One region of the Mesobacillus sp. AQ2 genome, then DNA from elsewhere that is predicted to be linked to it. Evidence: riboswitches for the same ligand, from Rfam matches in the RefSeq annotation. Region 1 holds a riboswitch; each other region holds the start of a gene.

Region 1 (10,086 bases):
TCCGTGATAAATTGTAACTTGAGGAGTGTCATGATGGAAAAAGTACTTGTTTTTGGCCATAAAAATCCTGATACAGATACAATCTGCTCTGCGATTGCGTATGCAAACTTAAAGCAAAAGCTTGGTGTCGATGCAGAAGCAGTCCGACTGGGCCAGGTCAATGGAGAAACTCAATATGCACTAGATTATTTCAAGGCTGAGGCACCTCGCCTTGCTGGAAGGGTTTCTGAAGAAGTGGACAAGGTCATCCTTGTCGACCATAACGAACGTCAGCAAAGTGCGGAAGATATTACTGATGTACAGATCGTTGAAGTAATTGACCACCACCGTGTGGCCAATTTTGAAACAAGCGATCCACTTTATTTCCGTGTTGAGCCAGTTGGCTGCACAGCGACAATCCTGAACAAGATGTACAAGGAAAACAATGTTGAAATTGATAAGAACATTGCCGGATTGATGCTGTCTGCAATCATTTCCGATTCCTTGCTGTTCAAATCACCAACCTGCACAGACCAGGACGTGGCGGCTGCTCGTGAACTGGCTGAAATTGCTGGAGTGAATGCAGAAGAATACGGCCTTGAAATGCTGAAGGCTGGCGCTGATCTTAGCAGCAAAACGATTGAAGAGCTCATCTCCCTTGACGCAAAGGAATTCCAAATGGGTGAGTCAAAGGTTGAAATCGCCCAGGTGAACACAGTGGACGTCAATGATGTTCTCTCACGCAAGGTGGAGCTTGAGGATGCATTGAACAAGAAAGTGGCTGAGAAGAAGCTTGGTTTATTCTTGCTGGTCATCACGGATATTTTAACAAATGATTCTGCTGCACTTGCGATTGGTGAAAAGGCTTCAGCAGTCGAAGAAGCATTCAATGTGACGCTTGAAGACAATACAGCGACACTTAAAGGCGTCGTTTCCCGCAAGAAGCAAGTCGTTCCAGTACTGACAAACGTATTGGCTAAATAATCGCCAACAAAAGAAAACCGTCCATGCCAAATCGGCAGGACGGTTTTTGCTTTTTTGGGGGTCAGATAAACCCATCTTGGCTAAGCGAATCTCTCAGATCTTGCAGTTGCTTTTTTCAGCTTGAATGTAATATAGGCAAAATAGACAAAAGCTGCAATCGAGAAATAGATCCATGCTTGCGCTACCTGATCAGTCTTCCATAGGCCGGTCATGGACAGCAATGCCGGGAAAGTCAAAGTCAGCCATGACTGAACCATTGCTACCTTGCCGACGTACGCATCGATTTTTTTGTTTATTCCCATCGACAGGAAGAACAGGAACCAGAGATAGGCCCACATCAGCCAAGTAAGCGTATTGACGATGTCTCCAAAATGGATATATGCAACGAATGCGTAAATAAGGGCTATGACAGCCACCCAAAGAGAGTACCAGCCCAGTCCGCTGCCATCAAGGTCCTTCAATATGGTCATGCCAACATATAAATAAGTAAAGCCAAACAGAAAGATGCTGGCAAGACTGTATATAGTCCAATTGCTTTGGTCAGATGCGATGATTAAATAGAATGGAACGATGACCTGCATGGCTCCGATAAATAAATTGAATACTGCTACACTTTTCGCATTCGCTTTTCCCAGAAGCATCAAGCTGTTCAGGAAAAGTGCTGCGCCTGATAATAATAAACCTGCGTCTCCCATGATGTATGCCGTCCTGATGAATGGACGGCTCTTTCCTCCTTTATCGAGCAGCGATAGATTAAATAAGAAAGAGCAATTCCAAAACCCTATTTTCGAGGATGAAAGGAATTGCTCCTTATGTTAACTTGCAGCTATTAAACCATTTTCTTCGACTGATCGACTTTGTCCATATCCTTGGATGTAAAATATCCCGGCAGGATCTCATCAATTGTCGTTTCCTTCACATCACCGTTCAGGTTCGAAAGATAGATTTTAGTATCCTCAGTCGCAAATTCTGCAATAACCTGGCGGCAGGCACCGCAAGGAGAAACAGGACCTTCAGTATCAGCGACTACTGCAATCGCCTTGATTTCTGTATCACCCTCGGATACAGCCTTAAAAATGGCAGTTCTTTCGGCACAGTTTGTCAGTCCGTAAGAGGCATTTTCAATATTGCAGCCAAGATAGACATTGTCATTGCTCGTAATGATTGCTGCGCCAACCTGAAACTTAGAATATGGAACGTATGCTGTGCTTCTTGCTTCTATAGCTTTTTCAACAAGCGTCTTTTTATCCATCGTCCATTCCCCATTCCCAAATGGTATTTTTGTTGCTTAGTATGAAGAGTCAGAAGACAATCCGTTGACAATTGCTACGCCAGAGCTTGCACCAATTCTTGTTGCACCAGCTTCGATCATGCTTTGTGCATCCTCAAGGCTTCTAACGCCACCTGATGCCTTAACGCCGATATCAGGGCCCACTGTTTTTCTCATCAAAGCGATGTCCTCCACAGTTGCTCCTCCTGTTGAGAATCCTGTAGATGTCTTGACGAAATCAGCTCCTGCACTAACAGAAAGCTTGCAAGCCATTTCTTTTTCCTCATCAGTAAGAAGGCAAGTTTCGATGATCACCTTAGTCAATGCTTTGCCTTTTGCTGCGTCAACAACAGCTTTGATATCTTTTTCAACAAGGTCATACTGCTTGTCCTTCAAAGCACCAATGTTGATGACCATGTCAACCTCAGTCGCGCCATTTACAATTGCATTTTTTGTTTCGAATGACTTTGTTTCAGAAGTTGCAGCTCCAAGAGGGAAGCCGATTACTGTACAAACTTTTACACCTTCAGCATCCTTAAGAATTTCAGCAGCAGTCTTTACCCATGTTGGGTTAACACAGACAGAAGCGAATTTATATTCTTTTGCTTCCTCAGCCAGCTTTACAATCTCTGCTTCAGTTGCATTTGCTTTAAGCAATGTGTGATCAATCATACCCGCTAAATCTTTAATCATATAATTCATTCCCTTTCCAAAAAAATGTAATGAAACGCTTTCATAATGAGCAAAAATATATAGCACAAAGTTATTATGTGTTACTTACATGAATAATATATCAGGTGGTTGAACAAATGTAAATAACCTAATGAACATATGTAAAAATAAAAACTGGAAATACACGGGATTGTCATAACTCCTTTTGTCTTTGTAAAATTTTCTTTTGACTTTAACAGGACATTTCTTTATAGTGGCAATATAAATTGAATACAAATCCTGCATCGCGGGAGAGGTTCATAGCGGACACCCTCTATAAAAAACTATGGATTTGAATAATTTCAACCATATCCATGAGGATGTGGTTTTTTTATTAGCAGGGTTTTCGGCCTCGTTTAGCGTTTGCGGACATTAGTGGAGGCTTTATAATGGCAGGAAGAAAAGATGAGGAAATGAAAGATTTGACGTTACTTGGAAACCAGGGGACCAAATACTTATTCGAATACAGCCCTGAAATATTGGAAACCTTCGAAAACAAGCATCCATACAGGGATTATTTTGTAAAATTCAATACACCGGAATTTACGAGCCTGTGCCCGATCACAGGACAGCCGGATTTTGCTTCGATTTATATCAGTTACATCCCGGATAAGCTGATGGTAGAAAGCAAGTCCTTGAAATTGTATCTGTTCAGCTTCAGGAACCACGGTGATTTCCACGAGGATTGCATGAACATCATCATGAATGACTTAATCAAGCTGATGGATCCAAGATATATCGAAGTCTGGGGAAAATTCACGCCAAGAGGCGGAATCTCGATCGATCCGTACACAAACTACGGAAAGCCAGGAACAAAATACGAGGAAATGGCTAACTACCGGATGATGAACCACGATATGTACCCGGAAAAAGTCGATAATCGCTAATTAGGAAAAAGAGCAGCTGCAGATGCTGCTCTTTTTTAACTGGAAAAAAACACGGATTTTTTCCAACTCGCTACAAAAATTCAAAAGTCGCTATATAAAAAAGAAAGTCGCTATAAAAAAGAAATTTTCGCTATATAAACAGGAAAGTCGCTATAAAAAATTTTTTCGCTATATAAAAAAGGAAATTTCCGCTATAAAAAATTGAAACTCGCTAAAAAAGAAGCTTCCTCAATGAAAATCAAAAACAAACCGCCTGGATCACATGACAGCAGGCGGTTTTTGGGCTTATTTTACGATACAAATACCAATTCTTTAGGGTATTTCGTTAAAATTTCAATTCCATCCTCGGTGATGACCACATCATCTTCAATTCTTACGCCCGCGACGCCTGGCACATAGATTCCCGGCTCTGCAGTGAACACCATTCCTTTTTCCATTAGTAATGGATTCGTGCTAGTCAATGATGGATACTCGTGGACGCTGACTCCGAGTCCGTGGCCTAGGCGGTGCGGGAAGTAGTCGCCGTATCCCGCTTCTTCAATCACTTTGCGTGCAGCAAGGTCAACCTCTGAGCAGGCTATGCCGGCACGAGCTGTATCCAAAGCTTTCAGCTGTGCTTTCAACACGGTGTTGTAGATTTCTTCCTGCTGTTTATTAATCTCGCCATAGGCAACGGTCCTTGTGATATCTGAGCAGTAGCCATCCATCACAACGCCAAGGTCGAATAAGACGAGGTCGCCTTTCTTGATCTTTGTCAGCCCTGGAGTGCCATGCGGAGCTGCAGCATTCTTTCCTGTGAGTACCATTGTTGAAAATGACATTTCTGTAACGCCTTTTTTCTTCAATTCATACTCAATTGCAGCAAGGACATCCAGCTCGGTTTTGCCTTCCTTGATCTCGCTGACTCCTGTCTCAATCGCAAAATCAGCCAGTTCACAAGCTTTTCTGAGCTTTTGCAATTCTTCTTCAGTTTTCACCATCCGCATCAGGCGCAGTTTTTCCTCTGCTGAAACGAATTCACCATTGCCTACAAGTCCAGTCAGCTTCTCATAACGCTCGACATTCAGCTGTTCCTTCTCAATTGCAATCTTCTTGATGGAAGAAATACGCTTCTTCATCGCATTGAAGGCAAGTTCCATTGAATCATCTGTGTCGCTGTAGCCAAGGATTTCAAGCTCCCATCCGGCATTCTTGGCATTTTCCTTATCCATAGCCGGGCAGATCATGAAAGGCTCAGCATCCTGGAACACGGCAACAGCCAGTAATCTTTCGTGTGGATCGCTTAAAAATCCGCTCAAATAAAATACATTATCAGGGGATGTAATAAATGTGACATCCACATCATTGTCCTTCATCCATCCTGATAACGCAGCCAATCTTTCAGTCATAGATATTCCTCCTCTATATGTACATCACACTATGAGAGTAGCAATTACCTGGTCAAAAGTAAAACTTTTAATGATAAGAGTTGTTGGGTAAAAAGAAAATGGAAGCAGGAGATTGTCAAAGGGTGTTGAAATAGTTTATTTATATGGCTGATTTTTGCAAGGTTTCTAACGTGATTTTTGTGAAAATAGCCCAATGAAAGGAGCGATAATATGAAAGTATCTTATCACGGCCATTCTGTTGTTAAAATTGAATCGAATGGGAAAACCATCCTGATTGATCCATTCATTACTGGAAATGACCTGACCGATCTGAAGGTGGAGGATGTGAAGCCAGATGTGATTATCCTCACCCATGCGCATGGAGACCACCTCGGGGATACCCTTGAATTGGCGAAGAAACATGATGCTCTGGTAATCGCCAATTTCGAAGTCGCTACATATTTAAGCTGGAAAGGCCTGAACACACATGGGATGTCGATTGGCGGCGCGTATGAATTTGATTTTGGCAAAGTCAAGATGACCCAGGCCTTCCATGGAACAGGTATGGTCACGGAAAACAATGAAGTGATTTATGGAGGCATGCCTGCTGGCATCCTGTTCATGGCAGAAGGAAAAACAGTGTTCCATGCGGGCGACACTGGTCTGTTTTCTGACATGAAGCTGATTGGCGAAAGGCATCCAATTGACCTGGCATTCCTGCCGATTGGCGACAATTTTACGATGGGACCAGAAGATGCGGCACTGGCTGCTGAATTTCTAGGCGCAAAGCAAGTTGTGCCAATCCATTTCAATACGTTCCCGCCAATCAAGCAGGATCCCCATGCCTTCGTAAAAATGCTGAAAAACAATCAAGGTCGTGTCCTTGAAGCGGGAGAAGCGATCGAATTGTAATACCCATGGCTGCACAAAATTTGTGCGGCTTTTTTATTTACCATGCTTTTTTCTGCCTGTTAAGCATAGATATGAATTAAGACAACCTATAGGAGGGCAAGAATGAAGAAGAACCGTTACTTATTGTACCTGCTGTTATGCGGCGTCATGCTTTACATCGCATTGCCGGAGATTAATCTCCAGGCGGGAGGAAAGGAAGCCCTGTTTGCAGGCTCCTGGCTGTTTCTCGCTCTGCTGGTTTTTGCCGGGAATCTGGCGGCTTTCTTATACACGGCGAAAAAGAAGGCCGGCACAGGAAGCGGAAAAATGGGAAGCAACCAGAAAAGAAAATCGCGCGTCTACACTGGCTGATTTTAATCGGCCAGTTTTTCTTTTTAAGAGTATCATTCTTCTAAATTATGGCCTTGACCCTAATACAATTGAATCAAACCCTTTAAAACCTTATAATGTAAATGGATAGAGCTACATTGAACGGAAAATTATGATAAAGGGTGAAAGTCTTGGCAACTAAGCATGAACAAATACTTCAATATATAGATGAATTGCCAATAGGTGAAAAAATATCGGTGCGCCAAATCGCCAAGGCACTTAACGTAAGCGAAGGAACTGCATACAGAGCCATAAAGGAATCGGAAAATAAAGGGTATGTCAGCACGATTGAACGTGTCGGCACCATCAGGATTGAGCGGAAAAAGAAAGAAAATATCGAGAAGCTTACGTTCGCAGAAGTCGTCAACATCGTTGATGGACAGGTCCTTGGGGGACGCGGAGGGCTTCATAAAACATTGAATAAATTTGTCATCGGGGCGATGAAACTGGAGGCGATGATGCGCTATACGGGCGCGGGCAACCTGCTGATCGTCGGGAACCGCGATAAAGCGCACGAGCATGCGCTAAGAGCCGGAGCAGCCGTATTGGTGACTGGCGGTTTCGATGCCGAGGACCATGTCAAAAAGCTGGCCGATGAATTGCAGCTGCCGATCATCTCAAGCAGTTATGATACATTTACAGTCGCGACGATGATCAACCGTGCGATTTATGATCAACTGATCAAAAAAGAAATCATCCTTGTCGAGGATATCCTTACTCCGGTAGCCGAAACGGTTTTCCTTAAGGCGAATGACACTGTATCAGATTGGTATCGCCATAAGGACGAAACGCTGCACAGCCGTTTTCCTGTCGTCGACCACAATATGAAAGTGATTGGGATGATCACTTCAAAGGATGTCATGGGCCATGAACAGGATACCTTGATCGAGAAAATCATGACGAAAAGCCCAATGACCGTCAGCGGGTCGACGAGTGTTGCTTCATCTGCCCATATGATGGTGTGGGAAGGAATTGAGGTATTGCCAGTTGTTGATGATGGAAACAAGCTTCAGGGCATCGTCAGCAGACAGGATGTATTGAAAGCCCTTCAGATGGTCCAGCGCCAGCCGCAGGTAGGGGAGACGCTGGACGATACAGTGACGAACCAGCTTGTCCTGGCAAAAGGAAAAACCAAGGATGAAGATATTTTCCGCTGCCAGGTGACTCCGCAGATGACGAACCACCTTGGGACCATTTCATACGGTGTTTTTACAACCATCGTGACAGAAGCAGCGAACCGTGTGTTGCGAGGATATAAAAAAGGTGACCTGGTCGTTGAGAATATGACGATTTATTTTATCAAGCCTGTACAAATTGACAGTGTCATAGAAATTTATCCGAAGGTTCTCGAGGTAGGAAGGAAGTTTGGGAAGGTCGATATTGAAGCCTTCAATGACGGAGTTCTTGTCGGCAAGGCGATGATGATGTGCCAGCTGATCGACAGACATTAATAGATTAAAAAGCCGATCCGTGATTAATCTGTACCCCTTGTAAAGGACATTTTAAAAAAAGGCTAGGCTTCTACTTTAAGAAGGTGATCTCTGTATTGAACAGGGGTCATCTTATTCATATTCCATTGATATCTGTAGTGATTGTAGTAGTGGATGGCAGCTTTCACTTCTTGTTTTAGCTCTTCTAAGGTTTCACATGGTTTTATATCAGCCAGGTCCTTAAAATGACCAAAGAAAGATTCCTGTGGAGCGTTGTCCCAACAGTTTCCTCTCCTGGACATGGATTGTCCTAATCTGAATTTTTTAACCAGCTTTTGATAAACAGGGCTGGTGTAGTGACCTCCCTGATCAGAGTGGATATAAGCTCCTTTAGCCAGTTTGATTCTCCTGTTTTTCTTTAACTTCTTAAGTGTATCCGTAGCGATATCAAGAGTAACTCGATCAGAGACCTGATGAGCTAGGACTTCATTGGTGGAAGCGTCAATAATGGTTGATAAATAAGCCCTTTTTCCTTTTCCGAAATATAGATAGGTAATATCGGTAAGGAGGACCTTGAAGGGGATTCCTTGTTTGAATTCCCTGCTAAGCACGTTCGGGACGACCTTGTGTTCTTGGGTAGCCTTCATGATGCGCTTATAGGGATTCGCTCTCCTAAAAGGACTCTCAATTCCATACTTCTTCATGATTCTTCTGATTCGCTTGAGATTGAAGACAACACCAAACTGACCTGCCAATACCATCTTAATTTGGCGAGCGCCTTTCTTACGATTCTTAAAATTGTATGCTTTTAAAATCAGGTCCCGTAGGGATTCATCCTGTTTCTCCCGATCCTTCCTTCTCTCAACTTGTTTAGCTGAAAAGTAGTTATAGTAACCCTGACGGGACACGCCAGCTACTTTACAGAGGTAGGAAACCATTCCTTTTAGGTTGTATTTCTCAATGACGGAATGAATAAGGTTGAATTTCTGGTCAGCCGATAACTTTATTTCTTCTTCATCCCCCTTTCGGCAAATCGAATCTTTTTTAATAGTTCGTTCTCTGCTTTCAACAGGTTTGTTTCTGCCTCTAACCTTGCATATTTTTCTTCAAGGGAAAGCTCTCGTTCACTTGGTCTACCTGTGTTTACAGGCCTTGTATCACGAAGGCCAAGCAATCCATTTTTACGATAGGCTTCACGCCATCTTTTTCCCGATGAACGAATACGGCCAATACCAATGACTTCTTCATCAAAACCACACTCATCAAAGATTTCTCTAGGCGTCTTTCCCTGTTCATTTTGTGCAATGAATAGCTCCTTAAACTCATCAGTATAAGTAATCCCCTTTGAAGATACTGATTTGACATAAGTATTTTTAGAAAGTATTTGAATCTCTTTTTCCGTGAATAATTTTTTACTCATAATTGTTCTCCCATCCCCATTTTTTATCTATTGTACATAAAAAGACCCTGTGCAGTGGACTTTTTTAAAGTGTCTACTACACAGGGTACAGTTTAGATTGGATCGGCTTTTTTGAACGTTAATTTTCCTGCGCTTCCTTCACGGCATGGGGAAGATAGAACTTGTAGGCTTTAATCCCGCCCCATACACTCAATGAACCTATGGCAATGAATATAGCACCAACGATGTAGGTGACAGTTGTCTGGAAAAGGAATAGCTGGTTAATCCCGAAAAATGCGACGAAAAGTCCCAGGGCGATGCTGGATTTGGCAGAAAGCCATTTACGCTCCGCAGGACGTTTGCTGCGGACATATTTAATCTTGTAAAAGATATAAAAGACGAATGAAAGAACGATCAAAAGTACGAGAATAGGCATTGCAATTCCTCCAAATTCAATAATCTACTCTATTTTACCGTTTATTTAAGCAGAATGCCATACAGTTGTCCTTGTAGCGGCCTTATATAAAGGTTAAAATCTATTATTTTCGAATTAACTCCTTCCCACATAAGCAAAAGAAATAATTATGTCACGAAAAAATTATTTATTCGCAAAAAGATAATTTTAATCGCAAAAAAAGGACTTTAATCGCAAAAAAGAATTTTATTCGCCAAAACCACCATTCGCAAATTGGAAAAAAACACGGCTTTTTTTCAGCTCCACACTCCCCGTAAAATGTCTTCATGCTTTTCTTTTCCAAAAAATATGTTCATAATTGAG
Region 2 (10,086 bases), 2.2 Mb from region 1:
AATCCCTCCTGTTGATTATTTCACACTATAGTATAGGTGTTAATCTAGTAAAATACACGAAATACGACTCGGAAAAGCATGTCTTGCTCAACAGCTATTTCTTATTCTATTTCATAAACAAGCCAGTCAGACTGCTTCCCGCCCATTTTATTGTACAGCCCCTGGGCAGCAACGTTATCTTTAGCCGTTTCCCATGTCATATAGGCAAAGTCATTTTCCCTTATAAAGGACAGGCATTTTTTAAAAAGCTGCTCTCCCACTTTCTCTCCTCTGGCAGATCCTTTGATAAACAAGTCATTCAGGATGGCTGCGCGTTTAACTTGCAAAGTGCTGAAGGTAAAATACAAAGTGGCAAACCCCAGCAGCTGCCCTTCTTTTTCAGCCACAAACTGCAAACCAGCTTCAGGATGCTCCAAAAGGTGTTGGATCAGGTTTTTCAGTTCTTTTTCATCGGGAGACGGCTTCTTGTAAAAATCAACTATGTATTGAGTCATAAGGTCGAATAACTCTGGTATATCTCTTTCTTCCACATCACGATAAATAATCTCTGCCATATTCTGTTCCCCCAGTCACACTTTTTCTCCAGGCTACTTTCATTTTCTCTTTTTGATGAGGATAATCCTTCTTATCTGATCAAACAAAAAAAGCTGCTGAGGCAGCTTTTCATTCATTATGCATTCTGTAAGTGCTGGATTTCCTTGAAAGCCTGATGAAGATTTGACTTCACCATGATTCCTTCCAGGTTCAGTCCAAGCGTCACCATTGTATGGGCAACCTCTGGACGAATGCCGGTCATGATGGTTTTTACGCCAACAAGTGAAAGGGCACTGATGACTTTAAACAGCTGATCGGCAACCATGGTGTCTACAATCATGACGCCGGAGACATCAAAGATTAGGTGGGTCAGCTTTAATTTTACTGCCTGATCCAGTGTCTCTTCCATCAATAGCTGAGCTCTTTCTGTATCAACATTACCTACAAGAGGCAGGACACCGACTCCAGGCATTAAAGGAACAACTGGTACTGAAAGCTCAAGCAAAGCCGTTTTGGCATTTTCAAGACTCTGTTGATGTGCTTCAACAAATGTCAGGCTGAAGCTGTAAATCGCATGATCCATCAATGGGTCAATAACATCCAATACATCAAAGAAGACAGAAGCAGGCATATCCTTTGCTTCTTCCCTAATTACTTTCCAAATATGTTCACGATAATAGGTGGTATCTTTTAATGCTTCATCAAGAGAGGCACCTAGCTTATAAATATATTCACCGGTTTCTTTTCCCCAGTTTGTAAGTTTTTCGAACACGATCTTCGGTTCTTCATGCTCAATTAAAGCTTCCCCGAACAGTCCAACAAAATTTGCCCTGACTTCAAGAATTTGCTGTTCAATTTTACCAAAGTCATATTTCTGTGCTTCAGTTAAGACCCTGTCAGAATATCTGTCTTCATGTACAGACTTTGCGATTTGATTCTTCCTGCTAATAATGGCTTCTCCTAAGGCTTGCAGTTCCTTGGTCATAACGATTCCTCCATGTGTTCTATGACAATAATCATCTATATATCCAAATTCAAATATTCCAAATTACACTGTTATAAACCATCATAACGCAGGATAGGAATACAGGACAAGTTTTTGAACCTGGTGCTGTTCTCACTATAGTTATTTTATGTAGTTTTATAAAAAGGATTGCTGCCATTATTAGTTAATAGTTGGAAGCAATCCTTTTTTATAGAAAAATGCAATTAAATCCATTGCTGGTTCAGGCAACTTTTTAGGAAATCGCTCATGGCGATAAAATTTATAAAAGGCCGTCTTTAAGTCCTTCCATTGAGAGCATTCCTTCGTCTGCCGAAATCTTGCCACGTCAATAAGCTTGATGTCATTTTCAGGTGTGATGAGGATGTTCCTCAGATGGATGTCGGACGGGTTGAGACCTTTTCCCCTGGCCAGATTAAGGGCATGATCGACTTCCTCAATATGACCCGGAGAAATCGGTATTCCATTTACCAGACATTGATAGAGCGTCAACCCACGGACAAAGTCGATAACCAGATAATTACTTCCTGATTCATGAAGCTTAGGGAAAAACCTGCTTCCTGCAAGCTGCTGATATACTGCTGCCTCTTCTGCGGCAATCTTGCAAAACTGTGGAAAGAAAACTTTCAAAACCAAATCCGTGCCTTTAATCAGGAACGCGAAAGCACTTCTGCCCTCTCCAATCAGCTTAAGTCTTGGGTCTTTATGAACCAAAACCATTTTTGATCCCCGTACTGAATAAACAACACTTTTTGCCAGATGTTCGTATTGGTTCATGCTCCCTGCCCCTTTCTTAATATACTTAATATACTTAATCCCACTTAATCTCCGCGTCTCAGTTCATTTTTTCACGACCTTAATCATGTCTTCATCCCAGCTTTCTATTCCCTGCTTGAATACAAGCTTTGTTTTAAAGTGATAAGAAATATGCTTGTTGGAGGGGGGAACATCAGTCGGAAGCTGGAAAGTAAATGGAACCACATCATCCCCGTCAGGCTGAATCCTTGTCTCTACATCGATTAAGACCTTATCCAGTGTCTCTTCCTGTTCTGTCTTTAAATCAACCATGACAAGAATACATTCAATTTGCTGCAGTTCCTGTGCAACCGTCCCGCCCTTGATCAAAAACTTCCCATGCACAGAATCTCCTGGGGTCAGAACATCCTTCTTTAAAATAAGGTCGATCTGGGCGGAGCCTACTCCTAGCAGTGACATATACTTTCTTAATAACATGCTGTTCCTCCATAACGTTAACTTTTTTAGATTCATCGTGCGTGGACCCTATTATGGTCAATTCACTTTTATTACCATTCATCTGTATAAGATGTTCACTTCAATAGCGTTACACTCCGATATTTCAATTTATGTTAACAGTTCGCAAATGCTTCTGTGTCGTTTCTAAAAAGGTGCCATTATCAAATATTTTTCCCCTAATTCTTCCTGGGCACTTTTTCAGACACATATTCTCTCTTTATGTGACCCAAATCTTCCTGTGGGCACTTTTCCGGGAACATATTCCCTTTTTATGTGACCCAAATCTTCCTGCCGGCGCTTTTTTGGGCACATATTCCCTTTTTATGTGACCCAAATCTTCCTGTGGGCACTTTTTCGGGCACATATACCCTTTTTATGTGACCCAAATCTTCCTGTGGGCGCTTTTCCGGGAACATATTCCCTTTTTATGTGACCCAAATCTTCCTACCGGCGCTTTTTCGGGCACATATTTCCTTTTTATGTGACCTAAATCCTCACGTTCGCACTTTTCCGGGCACATATTCCCTTTTTATGTGACTCAAATCTTCCTATGGGAGCTTTTTCGGGCTATATACTACGGAACGGCTTTAGCGCAACCGAAAATATAATAAAAAAACCTTCACCTGCCCTGGTGAAGGTAAGAAAACAATAAAAGACCTTCACCATATTTGGCAAAGGTCTTGCTAACAACGATTGTTGCCAACAAAGCCGGGAGTGACCTCCGGAATGACGACTCTGTTGTAAAAGCTACTCCCCTTTAGGAGAACTATTCATTTTGATACTATCATCGTACATAAAAACTTGAATACAGTCAAATATTCTAAGCGGATCGGTTTCCTCTATCGAATAGTACCTGTAAACTTACTTTCCGTTTTTCTTCTCTTTTTCATTGTTTGGATTACCGTGGCTGTCATCATCTTCCTGCTCGTCGTCTTCCACTTCGTCATCTTCTTGCTTTTCTTTATTCTTCTTTGTTTCTTTTACTGCCTCTTTACGCTTCTCTTCAGCTTTTTCCGCTTCTTCTTTACGCTTCTCTTCAGCTTTTTTCATTTCTTCCTTACGCTTCTCTTCAGCTTTTGCTGATTCTTCTTTTTGCTTTTCTTCAGCCTTCTTTTCTGCTTCGCGCTTTTGTTCTTCCGCTTTCTTTTTAGCTTCAGCTTTCTTCTCAGCAGCCTTCACAGCGGCTTCTTCCGCCTTCTTTTCTGCATTTACTTTCTTTTCTTCTACTTTTGAAGCAGTCGTTTTCGATACCGTGCCGGCAACTGTAGCGGCTGCAATATTAACTTGCTGGTCAGCCGATTCAGTCTCCACATTTCCTTCCTCAGTTTCCATTTCTTCTTCAGGCTGTTCTGCTTCTAAGGAGCCTTCATCTTCTGAAATTTCACCACTATCATCTGCATCAGTCTCTTCATCGACTGAAGATTCTTTTTTACCTGCTGCCAGTCCTTTCAACTGTGAAGGATGGACACCCAGCTGCTTGGCTGCCTTTCCAAAACCAACCTTTTCCTCTGTATATAAAACGGCAATCTCTTCCACTGTCTTGCCAGCTGCCTCTGCAAGCCAGAAGATTTGTGCGATTTGTCCATAACCCAACTCCTGTTCACGCAGCTGGGCTACCGTATCCTGATCAAGATCCTTTACCACGTTAGCAACGATCTTTGCTTGTTCTGTTGCTTCTTCAACTTCTTCCTTCAATTCATCTTCGAGTTCTTCGGTAAGCCCTTCCTCAAGATCAGCTGCATTTTCCAACTCTTCTGTCAGCCGGTCTTCTCCATCGGAATCGGTCCCGTCTTCAACAATGACCTCCGTGACCTTCTCTTGCGCTTCCTCAAGCGTTTCTAAATAATCTTTTAACGCCTCTTGTACGAATTCTGTCTTTTCCTCCTCTGACATAGCTGCCGCCTCAGCCAGCCTCTCGTTCGCAAACTCTAAAAGCAGCTCGGCTTCCTTTTCATCATCAAAGGTAATTAAAAGCTTCAATTCTTCAAATAATTGATCAAACGTAAATAAAAACTCGTCTGGTGTCGTTCCGGGATCTGCAGTTTCAATAACTTCCTCTGCGGATACTCCCGTACCAAAAGCAAGCAACCCGATCAAAATTGTTGATGCGAAAAACTTTTTCATTCCAATTTCCCCCACTAATATATTGGAATTAAAATCAAAAAAGTGCTGTCCGAAGAGCAGCACACATAAATCGACTATGTGAACCTTCGGCAACTGGCTGGCATGGTCATGACTTTAGCCCCTGTAGTTTTGCGTCCCCAGGTTTCCCTGGATTTGCCTTTATCGGATTTTAATTCTACTTTTATCATACTTATTCGACACGAAAAAATAAATAAAAATTTTTAAAGTTTGCACCACAGCTACTTCGCTTCCCCGCCAAATTTCCCTTCCTGGTAATCCCGGTATGCCTGGCGGATTTCTTCCATTGAATTCATGACGAATGGACCGTATGCAACGACTTCCTCTTTGATTGGCTGGCCAGAGTAAACCAAAACTCTTGAGCGCTTATTCGCTTTCAAAGATAGGGCGCTTAAGCCTTTGCCAACATCATTGTAAGTTAAAGTTGCTGCTGAAGATTTCTTTAGGTTGGTCTTGCTTTCACCAGCTTCAAGTTCACCTGAAAGTACATAAAGGAACGCATTATGTGTCTCTGGAAGCTCATATGTGAATTCAGCACCTTCTGACAGGCGAATTTCAGATAAAGCAAATGGCACCAATGGTTCCAACGGTCCCTTTACACCCGCGGTTTCTCCTGAGTAGACCTTCAGTGTGCCGCCATCGAATGGGACAACAGGCGCCTCTTCGTTATATACATTCTGATAAGAAGTGGTTGTGCCTTTCAGCTCTCCAGGCAAATTCAGCCATAATTGCAGCGTATGGGCAATGTCGTTTTCCACCGCCTCCTCGGCATGCCTCGCTCCGCTGCCGGCGTTCATGTACTGGATATCCCCTGCCTCCAGGATGCTGTGGCCTCCATGATTATCGATATGTTCCAGTCTGCCGTCAATGACAAACGTAATCGTTTGGAAGCCGCGATGTGGATGGTCGGAAAAGGTTCCGCGCTTGAACCAGTCCTCCGCCATTAGAATGAACGGGTCCAGTTCCCTCCAGTCTTGCGGGTTCAGTACCATTCCTGCCTGCACATGCGGCATGACCCTCTCTTCATATTGAACGGTCCAATGCTTTTTTATATCTCTTTTAAACATTTTTATATCCCCTTTCCAGGTACTTCAATTTTTACAGGTCATTTTACCTTCCCAGTTGCATTAAATTATACCAATCGCAGGTATTATTTTAAATCAAAGATACTTTAAGCTGAGATAAACCCTATCTTAACCAGAGTCCAAGTCCCAAACTGCTATTCTAGAAAAATGCCATTGTGAGAAGGTCTTTCATCCTATATAATATAAATTTGGCTTTTAAATATCGTGGTTCGTAACCATCCCACGTAAAAAAACTAGGAGAGATGAAAATGAATACGAGAATGATTGTCCGAAACGGGATTCTTGCTGCATTGTATATTGCCGTTTCCGCAGTTATCCAGCCATTCGGCTTTACCAATGTACAGTTCCGCGTATCGGAAATGTTCAACCACCTGATTGTTTTTAACAAAAAATTTTTCTTCGGAATTGTATTAGGTGTGTTTTTAACAAACCTGCTCTTTTCCCCCATGATCGCTTATGACCTTGTTTTTGGGGTTGGCCAGTCAGTGATTTCTTTATGGATTACGATTTTCACTGCAAAATATATCAAGAATATCATCGGCCGGATGTTTGTGAATACTCTGGTGTTCACCTTCACGATGTTCCTGATTGCGCTTGAATTGAATCTAGCATTCCAGCTGCCGTTCTGGTTCACATGGCTGACAACAGCCGCAGGTGAATTCATCGTAATGGCTGTCGGCATCCCAGTGATGCTTGCGATCCATAAACGAGTGAATCTTGAGAAGTTGGTATAATTTTAAATAAACGGTTCAGCAGAAAAGTCAGGAAAAGCAAATGTCCATCACCCCTGCTCCACAGGCAGTGAAATAAAAAGAAGGCAAAACGTTTTCACTCGTTTTGCCTTCTTGTATGATGTAACTCTTCCTTGCTCATGCTGTACTCAAACTACTGCAATACTCCGCCAGCCTGGACGTAACGGGCATTGAATTCCTGAAGAAATTGGTTCGTAACTGCTGCATCGTGAATGATCAGCATGTTTTCGTCATTAACATTGTTTCCATTGTTGCTCCAGTTCGTCGATCCGACGATGACAGTAGGGTCACTGTTTGTATCGGCGTCAATCAGCATGGTTTTACTGTGAAGTTTGCGTATTTCTGCATCCGCATAGACTGGTGCGGGATTGTTCCAGCGTGTGTTAGGATTGTTCACACTGGTTTGCGAAGCAGTCCTCCCTGTCATATCCACACTCGCGGACCACCACTGGTTCCAGAAATCCGAATCGAACAAACCTTTCACATCAAATCCAGTCAAGGTTCCTTCCATATCATTATAGGAACCCTCCCACTTATTCTTCAATTCATCCGCTAACGCCTGGTCGCTCCATGCAAAAATCGAGAAGTATGTATTAAAGTCAGCTTCATTCCGAATCACATCAGCCATTTTGCCAACAGCGTTATCCCCAGCTGAAAAATAGATTTCAACCTTCTTACCATTGATATCTAAAACATGTGTGGTGTTATCTGTTTTGCGCGTGCTGAAGTTTGAAGCAACTGGATCTGGATTCAATGCATTGCTTCCCCACATCTCATTGAATTCTGTTTCATAGATGCCGGCAAGCTGTGGCCAGTTAATTTCAACAATCTGGTTTTGGTTGCCGTCAAGGATGCCCTGCTGCATGTTTTCATCAGTACCATAAAGGCCTGTCACGGTAAAATTCCAGGTTCCTGTGAATACCCAGCGATCATCCACTATTGCGAATTTGTTATGCATCTGGTTTCCTGGCCCATAGTAGCTTCCTGCCGATTTTTCCTCTGCTTCAACAAAAAGCCGACCAGTAGTATCACTGTTTCCAACTGTCACAGTTACTTGCTCAATATCTGTAACGCCGGCAGGCAATCCCTTTTCTGTTCTTTTGGCACTGTCTTCAACGGCAAACATAGGTGAGTCTGAAAAAATGACAATATCATCCTCAGTTCCAATGACCGCATCCTGCCCGCGCTTCATTTTTTCAAGATAGAGCCGCATTGTTTCAAATCGTTCTGCGTAATGCGGGTCTGCTGCATCCTTGGAATCCGCAATCACTCGCACATCCACACCCTGTGCCGCCTTCTGGATCAATGTATCAACCACTCGCGGCAGGTTGATTTCATAGGTGGCAAAGTCAATGCTCGTTGTTGCAGAATTTAATCTTTTGATTAAGATATCTTCAAAGTTTACATTATAGTTCGCTTCGTTCCCCGCAGAAGCATATTGCGGAAAAGCACATTTATTAAAATAGACATTCATCGCGCCTTCTGCCTCAGAAACATTATTCAGGCGCTGCGTCCTGTCATCACAAACGCTTGGCGTTTCAGGAGGAGTTGTATTTCCGCCGGCATCACCACCCGAACCGCTGCCATCAGTGGCCGTTGAATTCAGGGCCTTTGGAGTCCCAAGGCCATCGGCATAACTTGCATTGGCTGTCGCCCAGTTTGTCGAATCAAGTCCGGCAACAGCTGGATCAATCCGTTCCATTGTCGCTTTTGCCGTATTATCACCTGCATACCATGAGTCGACCTCATCTATAACAGCACCTGCGGCATTCATTAATTTCAGATATTCAGCTGTATTGCCAAGCGAGCCGCTGTAAATCTGATCAGCCTGGATCCCTGTTACGGATTGGTCATCTGTCTTTTCCAGCAAAAAATAGCCATATGCCGGAATCGTCCCGCTCAGCTTGATTGCCGGGGCACCATCCGTGGCATTGAGCTGCCAGCCATCGAGCACCACATCAGAACCTGAATTGTTGTAAAGCTCAATCCACTCATCGCTATAACTGTTGTTCGTGCCCATCCAGGCGATTTCATTGATGACGACATTCCCAGTCCCTGCTGCTTCCACCTTTGATACAGCGGGCAGGAATGATGGGTAAAGCGTGAAAAAAAATAAAATAATTGCAGGAAAAACAGAAATCAACTTCTTCAACTTTGACTACCTCCTCAAATATAAATCCAAGATAATCATAATGTAAAAAAGTTGTCGAAATATGATGAAAATGTAAATTTTTCAAAAAATGAGTCTTTTTAAGGAGTTTAAATTTGTGTAGAATATCACAACAGAAACGAATGACCCAGGCAGCTTCCAATCCCGTGCCATTTACCGATAAAAAAAACCATTCAGCATGGAATGGGATCAAATTATTTTTCCTTCACTGCCTTTTTGTTTCAAAAACCTTTAGAATCGGAAATAATATCCCTCTAGGTTTGGCTAATGCGACTCTTTCGGACAGTTTTACTACCATTCTCGGAAAATGTGTCCGTTAGAACCTCTCTATCGGACACTCTTACAACCTTTCTATGAAAAAGTGTCCGTTAGAACCCCTCTATCGGACAGTTTTTCAGCCATTCTCGCGAAAAGTGTCCGTTAGAGATATCTATCACAAAAGCAATACTGAAATAGTTGCGAGTCATCTAAGAGCTGCCATACATTAAGCAACAATCCCCAGCAAAAAAAGCCATGTTATCACTAACATGACTTTTAAAATCAATATGAATCTGTCAGCTTCCACCAGGCAGTCTCTGGAATCTGGTCTTCGCCTAAACAGATGGTTTCTCCGATTCTTGGCGTTGCAATAACGACCCCGGATTCTTTTGCCGCCTGAAGCGCCCTCTCAACTGGATCATGCCAGGCATGAAGCGACAGGGTGAATGCTCCCCAATGGACAGGGATGAGCAGCTTTCCTTTGACATCCTGATGTGCCTGGACCGTTTCTTCTGGAAGCATATGAATCGCTGCCCAGCGTGCGTCATACTGGCCGCATTCCATCAAGGTCAGGTCAAACGGTCCATACTTTTCGCCAATCTCTTTAAAATGCGGACCGTAGCCGCCATCACCACTGAAATATACCTTTGATTCAGGACCAATTATTACCCACGAACACCAAAGCGTTGAGTTACGGTCGGTGAGTCCGCGGCCAGAAAAATGGCGGGCCGGGGTGCACGCCAGCTTAAGACCTTCGAAGGTAAATTCACTCCACCAATCGTGTTCACTGATCTTCCCTTCAGGAATTCCCCATCTTCCCAAATGGCTCCCGACTCCGAGGGGAGTTATGAACTGTTTTACCTTCCCCTTCAACTTCATGATCGAACC
Region 3 (10,086 bases), 960 kb from region 1:
CTGATTACCACCGGATCCCAAGGGATAAAGGCGGAATCATCATGTTCTTTGACGCTGACGATGAATTGATGTTCGTAGGAAAAGCACGTAAGCTTAGACCTCGTGTAAAAAAACATTTCGAGGATAATGTCTCCCCAATTAAAAACCATCGTCATGAAGTGAACAAAATTGCAGTCATAACTGTGGTAGATCCAATCGACAGAGAAATTTATGAAACCTATGCTATTAACGTACTTAAAGCCAAGTATAATATCGATAAGGTATTTTATAAATAAGAAGAGCCTGCATGCAGGCTCTTCTTATTACTTAAACCAGCCTTTTTCCTTTGACTGGGTAATGGCTTCTATCCTGTTTGTAACCTGAAGTTTATCCAGGATTGTGGAAATATAGTTTCTGACCGTGCCTGTTGTAATGCTGAGCTGTCCGGCAATTTCCTTTGTGTTTTTGCCATCGGCCACAAGTTCAAGGACCTCCATCTCACGTTCGGTCAGCGGATTTTCCTCACTGTATACATCATCCATGAGTTCAGGGGCAAACACTCGTCTTCCTCCCATCACACTCCGGATTGTGCTCGCCAGTTCCTCTGAAGGACTATCCTTCAATAAATACCCGCTGACACCTGCTTTCAACGCTCGCTGAAAATACCCGGATCGGGCAAACGTGGTTAAAATGATGATCTTGCAGCCCAGCCCTTTCAATTCTTCCGCCGCTTCAAGTCCGGTTTTTCCAGGCATTTCAATGTCCATCACACATACATCCGGTTTTATCTCTTTGGCCAGTGCAACTGCTTCCTCCCCGTTGCTCGCTTTGCCAACGACTTCCATATCATCTTCAAGACTCAGCAGAGACCCCAATGCCCCCAATAGCATGCGCTGGTCCTCGGCAATGACAATACGTATCATAGCTGGTCCTCCCTATCGGTTTGCTTCAATACTTTAGGTATTTTAATTTTAAGATTCGTACCGTTATCTGAAAGAATATCAAGTGTGCCATTCACAAATTCCAGTCGTTCCCTCATGCCCTGTAGCCCGCTGCCCTTGTAGAGGTCCTCTTCCGTAATATTGCCGACTCCATTATCGCTCACTACAGCAGCAAGTTCATTTTCTGTTTGCCGAATGGAAACGCTGCATTCTGTTGCTGAACTATGTTTAACAACATTCGTAACTGCTTCTTTAAGGCACATGCTTAGGATATTTTCAGAAAGCAAAGATACGTTGTTGAGATTAAAATCTTCTTCATTTCCGACAAACTTGATTTCCGCTGCTTTTAAAATCTGTTTGATGTGGATGAGCTCGTCACGGACGCGGATCCCTCTCATTTCTGCCACCATTTTTCTTACTTCATTCAGGGCAGTCCTTGCCGTCTGCTGAACATCCTTTAATTCCTCTTTTGCCAATTCGGCATCTTTATTGATCAATTTGCGGGCTAAATCACTTTTCAATCCGATTAATGACAACTTTTGGCCAAGAGTATCATGTAAATCCCTGGCGATCCTTTGACGCTCTTCAAGCTTAACAAGTTCCGAAATTCGCTTATTTGCATCCTCAAGCTTTTCTTCGAGCTCTCCTCTTTCATTTTTGTTATGAATGCTGAAAGGAAGCAGAATCACACTGATCCACACAATCACAATGATAGGAAGCTGTTTTATAAAGAACTCTTCCTGGAGGACGATTTCAAAATTGATGACAATCGATGTCCCTACCAGGTGAATGAAATATAAAACTAGAAACGGAATACGGTCTTTTATATTCCCAATAAAATAAACAATAAAAAATGCAAAATAAACATAGCTGAAAAGACTTGCAGATGCAATGGAAATACCGATCAGGATACACGTCCATAGGTATACTGTCCATCCTCTTGAGACAAATGCGAGCCAGTATACGAGAAAAAACAGCAGAGTCAGGATGATTCCTGCCGCTTTCCCAGCCATAGTTGGCATCTGCCAAATGAAGTAAAAGGGAAGAATACCGAGTATAGTCCATATGTATGGGGAAATTCCTGTACTTCTAAGTGAATTGAAATACCTTTTAAACATATAAAAACCTCTGCTTTATGATTGCTGATTCTATTCTATCATAATGGAAATGGATATAATTACAAAAAATTACTCCCCTGATTCAAGATGCCTTTATACATCCAGAATTAGGGGAGCGAGTTTTATAGTTCCGGTTTTGTCTGAGTCGTCAACTTATTGCTTTGCTGCAATGCTTTCATTTCCCTGAAGCTAATGAATTGCTTCTTTCGTTCGTCCCAAAGACGGAAACGCAAGGAAGTCAGGCTGGTTGAAATTGTGATGGTCGGCACATTCTGCAATGGCTTCGTATTATTATGAACTTCTTCAAGCTTATAGTTCGGGACTCTAGGGCTTAAGTGGTGAACGTGGTGGTAGCCAATATTTCCAGTGATCCACTGCAATACTTTTGGCAGCTTGTAGTATGAGCTTCCTTCCACGGCAGCTTTTACATACTCCCAGTCTTTATCCTCTTCAAAATAAGAATCTTCGAATGTATGCTGTACATAGAACAGCCAGATGCCAAACATCCCGGCAATGAAGAATATCGGCCCTTCTACCATTAAGAATGCCTTCCAGCCAATTGCCCAAATCAGGAGGCCAGAAATTCCAAAAATCAAAACATTTGTCAAATAAGTGTTAAGGCGCTCCTTCGTTCTGGCACCTTTGCGGTTAAAACGGTTCTTGAATAAAACGATGTAAATTGGCCCCAATACAAACATTACGAATGGATTGCGGTACAATCTGTACGCAAGCTTCTGCCACGCAGGAGCAGCCATATATTCATCGACTGTCAGCACCCAGATGTCGCCAGTTCCGCGTTTGTCCAAATTGCTGCTGGTTGCATGGTGGACAGCATGGTCATGGCCCCATTGGCTATAGGGAAACAAAGTCAGTACTCCGGTGAGGGTTCCGACAACTTTGTTCGCAGTACGGTTTTTGAAGAACGAATGATGCGTGCAGTCATGGAAGATGATGAAGATCCTGACCATGAAACCAGCAGCAGCAGCCGCAAGCACAAGTGTCAATCCATAGGAAATCGACAGACTTTGATAGGCAAAATACCATAATGCCAAAAATGGAATGACAGTGTTGACTATTTGAATAATACTCATTTTAGTGTTTGAATTTTCATAAGGGGCGACCTGTTTTCTAAGTTCTTTTGCGTTGTTAGTTGTCATCTTGTTCAATAATTCCCCTTTCGGATTTCTTAGTTAATTAAATTATAAATAAGGGAAATGGTTTTGTGCAGTAGCAGGTGTCATGTATGACATATGATAAATGTCATGTTTCGTTTTGTTTTTACAATAAAAAGGTTGGAATATCAAGGATTTATGATTATTATCTGGTACTAACATTTACTAATAATTTTTTCTATGTAGTTGGTTTATTCCGCTTTTGATCTCTTATCGAATATTCCTTCACCCAGCCAAAACTTGTTCGATCATTTCCGGTGCCATCAATCATTTCTGTCAAAGTTGGCGGATACGGATTTACCCTTATATGTTTAACCAAATTTTCAAATGTGAAATTATATTTCAAAGAATCACAAATAGACATCCAATCTATAATTGTTTCGCTCTTAACTGTCACTACCGGATAAATATATTCGATTAAAGCCAATAGTTTTAAACTCTCTTCCTTCGTCACTGTTTTCTTCACCATCCTTCAAACCCACAGTAATTCATTTTTTCCATGCTGGCCGTAAAGATACATAGCAACTTGAGCTTTATCAATGTAGAATGAGATAAAAAGCTGTCCTGGCGGGTGAGAAAATATGAAGCATGCAATTATTACGGGTTCCTCAAGCGGATTTGGAAAATTGATCGCAATTGAACTGGCCAAATCAGGCTATCATGTGACTGCCACAATGAGGAATCTAAAAAAGAAAGATCATTTGTTGGAGCTTGCAGCGGCTGAAAAAGTGACAGATCAGATTCAATTATTTCAGTTGGATGTTACGATTGATGAATCAATCCAAGAATTCAAGAGGTTCGTGCATTCACTGGATTCAGTAGATCTGCTAGTCAATAATGCCGGCTATGCACAAGGTGGCTTTTCAGAAGAACTTGAGGTGGACACATATCGAAAACAATTTGAAACGAATTTTTTTGGAGTGATTGCTGTCACTCAGGCCGTCCTCCCTTTTATGCGTCAGCAAAGGTATGGAAAAATCATAAATATGAGCAGCATCAGCGGAAGGTTTGGATTCCCAGGCCTGTCTGCCTACGCAGCATCGAAACATGCTCTGGAGGGATACAGTGAAAGCTTAAGGCTGGAGTTAAAGCCTTTTGGAATCGATGTAATTTTGATTGAACCTGGTTCCTTTAAAACGGATATATGGAAAAGCATTGAAGCAGTTCCAATGCATGACCAATCACCATATGAATCCTCTATGGAAGCGATTATGAAAGAACTAAAAACCGCTGATGCCAGTTATGGGAATCCTCAGGATGTTGCCAGGCTTGTTTCTGGAATTGCATCCGTAAACTCCCCGCAATTGAGATATCCAATTGGTAAAGGCATCAAGAATACCTTGTTTTTAAAAAATCTTCTTCCGTGGAAAATGATTGAAAAAATCGTTATTAAAAAATTGAATATGTAATCCTCCCAGCAGATTCTTTTCATAAAAAAGGTGCCCGATCAATAGATTGGACACCTTTTCTCTAGTTAGACATTGCTTTATTGTTGAAAATATGATTGATTGGATTAAGCAGCATGGCACCGATTCCCTGAATGATGGTTTTTACGATGACCTGGCCTAAAATCGCAGCAGGGACGGCTTCCCATGGCAGGAAGTTTGCTCCTAAAGGACTCAATCCTAGCACGACGAATATGATTGAGTCCAACAGTCCGCCAACCAATCCGCTATAGAAGATTCTCCAGCTCATTGGCAGTTTTAGCCTCGTATAAATTTCAGTATCGGTCGTCTCAGCAACAGCAAAGCTCAAAGCCGAAGCGAATACAATCCAAAGAGTGTCACCAAGAATCGAAGAAACAATTGCTGATAATACAAGAGCCAAGCCAATGAACATGTATGTTTTCGCTCGGCCATACTTATTTTGGACAAGGTCACGGAAAATGAATGTGGCTCCTATCAATAATGTACCCATCGGCACAATGAACATACCAAACTGAAGTGGTGCAAGTGCCGCTGTAATCACGTTGGCAGTTATAATTGAAATCAAGTATAAAAAGATTCTCATAATCTTACCTCCTGTTTATTTAAACCCCTCTTTTATTTCCCCAAATATACACATGAAGCTGCGGCAGAACTCTTACATTCTTCATTTCATTATCATTCATCACTTTGTCAATCAGCCATTCATACTTATCGACCAATGAAACCGCAAGCTCCTGGCGGTTTTCGGTAACAATATCATCATTCCCTACCTGCAGATAAAAAGATAGTGCTGGATATCGTGTATGCACCATTTTAGCGTAATCATAATCAATGTCATCAAAAATTACGACCTTCAGGCTTACATTTTGTAATGCGCCTTTTTCAGCCAAACGATCTACAATTTTATCCAGGACATAAAAATCAGTTTTCATCCCTGAACTAGGCGGTTTTGGCGACAGGGTCAGCGCTTGAATATCCAGGAACCAATCCTGCCATTTGCTGCCCTGGGTTTCCAGGCATATATTAATATTTTTTTCCTTTAGCAAATTAACAAGACTCGACAAGTTTTTCAGTAACGCTGGATTACCTCCTGAAATCGTAACATATGAGAACCCATCTCCACCTAGTGTTGTGAGCTCATTCCAAACTTCTATTGCATCCATTTGCCTGATTAAATCATTTCCGGACCCATCCCAAGTAAATGCTGAATCACACCAGGCACATGAATAGTCGCACCCTGCGGTACGTACAAACATTGTTTTTTGGCCTACTACCATTCCCTCACCCTGGATGGTCGGCCCAAAAATCTCCATAACGGGAATCTTACTCAATCTTCATCCACTCCCGTCTTGCTACTGCATAGCTTGTAGGAGTTTCATAGAGTCTGACGAATTCAACCCTAGCTCCGTCATACAAGTGCTTTCTGTTTGCCAGAGCATTTGCCATTTGTTCATAAATCCAGACAACCATATTTTCAGCCGTCGTATTCATCGGCGGCAAGGTTTCATTCAAATATCTGTGGTCAAGGTATAGTTCTATTTCTGTCTTCCAAATATCCTTTATGTCACCAAAATCAATCATTAGACCGCGGGCATCAACAAAACCACTCAGACCGAAGATGACTCTATACGTATGTCCGTGCAGATTTTTGCATTTCCCATCATATTCATGAAGATGATGGGCGGCATCAAAGGTAAATTCCTTGCTGACAAGGACACGTTTTGAGTGATATTTTAACTGTCCTCTTTTTATATCTTCATCTATTTTTTGAAGCTGGTCGACAATTCGGAAATCGCACATCATGACTCAGCTCCTTCCAGGAACTCATCCAGTCCTTTCTTCCGCAGCCTGCAGGCAGGGCATACCCCGCATCCATCGGCGATGATCCCGTTATAGCAAGTCAATGTCTTTGTCCTGACAAATTCCATTGCGCCAAGATCATCGGCCAGCTTCCATGTTTCCGCCTTATTCAGCCACATTAAAGGTGTATGGATGACAAAGTTATCATCCATTGAAAGATTAAGGGTAACATTCATTGATTTTATAAAAACATCCCGGCAATCAGGGTAGCCGCTGAAGTCCGTTTCACAAACACCTGTTACGATGTGTTTTGCGTTGATTTGACTCGCAAGAACACCAGCAAATGATAAAAACAATAAGTTCCTACCTGGAACAAACGTGGACGGCAACTCCCCGTCCTCTCCATCTTTCACTTCAATTTCGTTCCGGGTCAATGCGTTTGGCGCTAATTGGTTCAGCAGTCCCATATCGAGGATATGATGCTTGATTCCAAGTTCACTTGCAATGTCCTTCGCACAGTCAATTTCTGTCCTGTGACGCTGGTTGTAATCAAATGTCACTAATTCAACCTCTTTAAATTCTTTTAAAGCCCAAAACAGGCATGTTGTACTATCCTGCCCGCCACTGAAAACGACAACAGCTTTCTCGTTTTTCATAAAAAATTCTCCTTTACAACGAAAAAACAGCACCACTAAGACAGCAGTACTGTTTTCCCTTAGTTTTTTTGAGAGGGTAGCTAGAACCTCTTCCGTATAGACGGAATATGTAATTTTGACTTATTCATTTTATCATACATTTTATAAAAGGAAAGCTAAATTTATACCGTCATTTTTTTGTTTTCACCAGGTGCTCTTGCCTGAATCGGAGAGCTGACCACTTTGAGTCTATGGAGACATTGCTTACAGCTCTATAATCAGATAGTTCGCTTACGATCGCAAAAAGAGAGTCGCGGTTGATGTCTGCTTTAACCTTTGAACTCTTCTTCGGGAATGCAATCCAGAAAACTGCATCTTCCTTTAAAGCTTCCAGCGCCTTTGGCAGCCACGCCCTGACTTCGTCACTATTATTCACGAACAAAAGTAAGAAATTATTTTTATCACTCTGCTGTTCACCTTCCACCCCTAAGCGGAATCCATCTGGTGCATTCAATACCAATGTATTGCCTTCTTTAAATCGCAGCTTTTTAACTATTTCATCCATAAAGAACATTCTTTCAGTTTAAACTATTCATTTTATTTATTAAAAATTACAACGGGTTAAGAACAAACGACTAGCACCATTCTAATTGTTAGCACCTCCTCTCCGTACATGAATAAAGTGAATGTAGAGGTGATGAATCTTGCCGGAGTGGATTGTGATTTTTTATCCAATAAATTTTTTATCAGCTTATATTCTATATATCTATTTGTACAATCGTAGAATGTATATCGATTTACACCTGGGCAGGAATATAACGATGGTGGCCGCCGCCGGATTAGCGCTGGGAACGGGGCTGATTTTTATCAACTTATATCCTTTACACTTCCTGGAGGCCGCGTTGCTTTCCGTGATTATTGGAGGTTTATCAGGTATTCTATTTGGAAATCTATTTAACTTCAAAACAATATTGACTGGATATCTAATTGGTTTAATCATGGGATTCACGGCACCGATGGCAGGAACTGCCGCTTCTGAAGGGATTTGGTACCTTCTCACGATTGAGATCATTATCATCAGCTGTTTTTGCATAGCTGCCTTCACAATTTACAAAGCTTAAATTCCATTTGAAAAGCTTATTTTAAAACAACGACGTGGTTTTGACAGCTTTTCGCTCGCGACCATCTAACCTGTCAAAATAACGATGGATTCTTGACAACTTTTCGCTCTACACCATCTAACCTGTCAAAATATCGATGGATTTTCGACAGCTTTTCTCTCTACACCTCACAACCTGTCAAAATTACGACGGATTTTTGACAGCTTTTTGCTCTATACCTATAAACCTGTCAAAATAGCGCCGGGTTCTTGACAGCTTTTCTCTCTACACCATATAACCTGTCAAAATAACGATGGATTCTTGACAGCTTTTTGCTCTATACCATATAACCTGTCAAAATAACGATGTATTCTTGACAGCTTTTCGCTCTACACCTCACAACCTGTCAAAATTACGACGGATTTTTGACAGCTTTTCGCTCTACACCTCACAACCTGTCAAAATTACGACGGATTTTTGACAGCTTTTTGCTCTATACCTATAAACCTGTCAAAATAACGATGGATTCTTGACAGCTTTTTGACCTATACCTATAAACCTGTCAAAATAACGATGGATTCTTGACAACTTTTCGCTCTACACCATCTAACCTGTCAAAATATCGATGGATTTTTGACAGCTTTTCGCTCTACACCTCACAACCTGTCAAAATTACGACGGATTTTTGACAGCTTTTTGCTCTTACCTATAAACCTGTCAAAATAGCGCCGGGTTCTTGACAGCTTTTCTCTCTACACCATATAACCTGTCAAAATAACGATGGATTCTTGACAGCTTTTTGCTCTATACCTATAAACCTGTCAAAATAACGATGGATTCTTGACAACTTTTCGCTCTACACCATCTAACCTGTCAAAAAATCGATGGATTTTTGACAGCTTTTCACACTACTCCTTCAAACCTGTCAAAATTACGACGGATTTTTGACAGCTTTTTGCTCTACAACTATAAACCTGTCAAAATAACGACGGGTTTTTGACAGCTTTTCACACTACTCCTTCAAACCTGTCAAAATAACGATGGATTTTTGACAACTTTTCTCTCTACACCATCCAACCTGTCAAAATAACGACGGGTTTTTGACAGCTTTTCACACTACTCCTTCAAACCTGTCAAGATTCAAAAAGGCTGAGAATAAGCAATCTAAATCAGTCAATAATATGGCTGCTTTTTCATCTAATTGAAAAACCATCAAATAATCTGCCACCGTATTCTTCTAATATTTCCTCCGCCAATTTTATGATCATTTGCTTGTTTCCGGTTTTGTAATATATTTCGAACGATCCAATAAATCTTTCAGTAAATTCAGGGTCAAATCTTATTAATTCCCTCACTACCCATTTTGACTTGCCGATCCACCGTTTGTTGGTCCTTAAAATAAATTCTTGAAGTTGGTCAGCCAAACCATTGGCAATGAAGAGTTCTTCTGCCTTATTATTTGTCCCGATGAAATCATCCAGAGTATCGGTGATGAAATATCTCTTGAACTCGATCTCTTTCAGCGTCCATTCGGCAGGACCTTCTTCAATGATACTTTTCGCTTCATCGATTATTTCAGCCAGTAATTCATTATTTCTGATGACCACTCCCTCAGCAACCATTCTGGGCAAACTGGGCCTCGCCCTGCTAATATCGTTTTGAAAAAACTCTCTGCAGGTGTGCAGATTATGTACAAATACTTCAATTGGCCACCCATATGCGACCAATGACTCTCTGTATGCTGAGGGAATATCTTTTATAAAGACCACCATATCCAAATCGGAGGTTTCGGTTGCTTCCCCCCCTGGTTACACTCCCGGCCAGAAGCGCTGCGTCACAGTCAGGAAACAGGTCATCTATGAATTTCTTGGCTGTGGCAAGTGGAGATAGTCCTCTTTTCCCTTTCATGCAAAT

The links. A riboswitch is a leader RNA that binds a small molecule or an ion and turns the genes downstream of it on or off. The one in region 1 is predicted to bind preQ1.
Region 2: it holds a riboswitch for preQ1, as region 1 does, so the genes downstream of both, QNH36_RS05185 (QueT transporter family protein) here and queF (preQ(1) synthase) in region 1, are expected to answer to the same signal.
Region 3: it holds a riboswitch for preQ1, as region 1 does, so the genes downstream of both, queC (7-cyano-7-deazaguanine synthase QueC) here and queF (preQ(1) synthase) in region 1, are expected to answer to the same signal.

What each region holds. Positions count from the first base shown of each region.
Region 1 is NZ_CP126080.1:3,616,457-3,626,542, reverse strand. It holds gene QNH36_RS18285 (manganese-dependent inorganic pyrophosphatase) at 34-963, shown strand; gene QNH36_RS18280 (AmiS/UreI family transporter) at 1,044-1,658, opposite strand; gene QNH36_RS18275 (cytidine deaminase) at 1,793-2,215, opposite strand; gene deoC (deoxyribose-phosphate aldolase) at 2,252-2,926, opposite strand; PreQ1 riboswitch class I at 3,192-3,238, shown strand; gene queF (preQ(1) synthase) at 3,334-3,831, shown strand; gene QNH36_RS18260 (M24 family metallopeptidase) at 4,122-5,219, opposite strand; gene QNH36_RS18255 (metal-dependent hydrolase) at 5,430-6,110, shown strand; gene QNH36_RS18250 (hypothetical protein) at 6,213-6,461, shown strand; gene QNH36_RS18245 (CBS domain-containing protein) at 6,611-7,930, shown strand; one part of gene QNH36_RS18240 (IS3 family transposase) at 7,993-8,916, opposite strand; one part of gene QNH36_RS18240 (IS3 family transposase) at 8,919-9,329, opposite strand; gene QNH36_RS18235 (YtpI family protein) at 9,448-9,744, opposite strand.
Region 2 is NZ_CP126080.1:1,049,533-1,059,618, reverse strand. It holds gene QNH36_RS05215 (GNAT family N-acetyltransferase) at 102-554, opposite strand; gene QNH36_RS05210 (STAS domain-containing protein) at 671-1,519, opposite strand; gene QNH36_RS05205 (protein kinase family protein) at 1,700-2,314, opposite strand; gene QNH36_RS05200 (sporulation protein) at 2,378-2,770, opposite strand; gene QNH36_RS05195 (DUF5667 domain-containing protein) at 3,653-4,915, opposite strand; cyclic di-GMP riboswitch class I at 5,001-5,083, opposite strand; gene QNH36_RS05190 (pirin family protein) at 5,155-6,000, opposite strand; PreQ1 riboswitch class I at 6,217-6,261, shown strand; gene QNH36_RS05185 (QueT transporter family protein) at 6,267-6,752, shown strand; gene QNH36_RS05180 (phospholipase D-like domain-containing protein) at 6,904-8,922, opposite strand; gene QNH36_RS05175 (MBL fold metallo-hydrolase) at 9,481-10,086, opposite strand, start outside.
Region 3 is NZ_CP126080.1:2,652,975-2,663,060, forward strand. It holds gene QNH36_RS13280 (nucleotide excision repair endonuclease) at 1-275, shown strand, start outside; gene QNH36_RS13285 (response regulator transcription factor) at 303-902, opposite strand; gene QNH36_RS13290 (sensor histidine kinase) at 899-2,038, opposite strand; gene desA (Delta(5) desaturase DesA) at 2,161-3,195, opposite strand; gene QNH36_RS13300 (replicative helicase loader/inhibitor) at 3,389-3,679, opposite strand; gene QNH36_RS13305 (SDR family oxidoreductase) at 3,792-4,619, shown strand; gene QNH36_RS13310 (VUT family protein) at 4,681-5,220, opposite strand; gene queE (7-carboxy-7-deazaguanine synthase QueE) at 5,240-5,968, opposite strand; gene queD (6-carboxytetrahydropterin synthase QueD) at 5,961-6,437, opposite strand; gene queC (7-cyano-7-deazaguanine synthase QueC) at 6,437-7,093, opposite strand; PreQ1 riboswitch class I at 7,147-7,189, opposite strand; gene QNH36_RS13330 (hypothetical protein) at 7,263-7,637, opposite strand; gene QNH36_RS13335 (hypothetical protein) at 7,894-8,193, shown strand; partial or broken gene QNH36_RS13340 (nucleotidyltransferase domain-containing protein) at 9,366-10,080, opposite strand.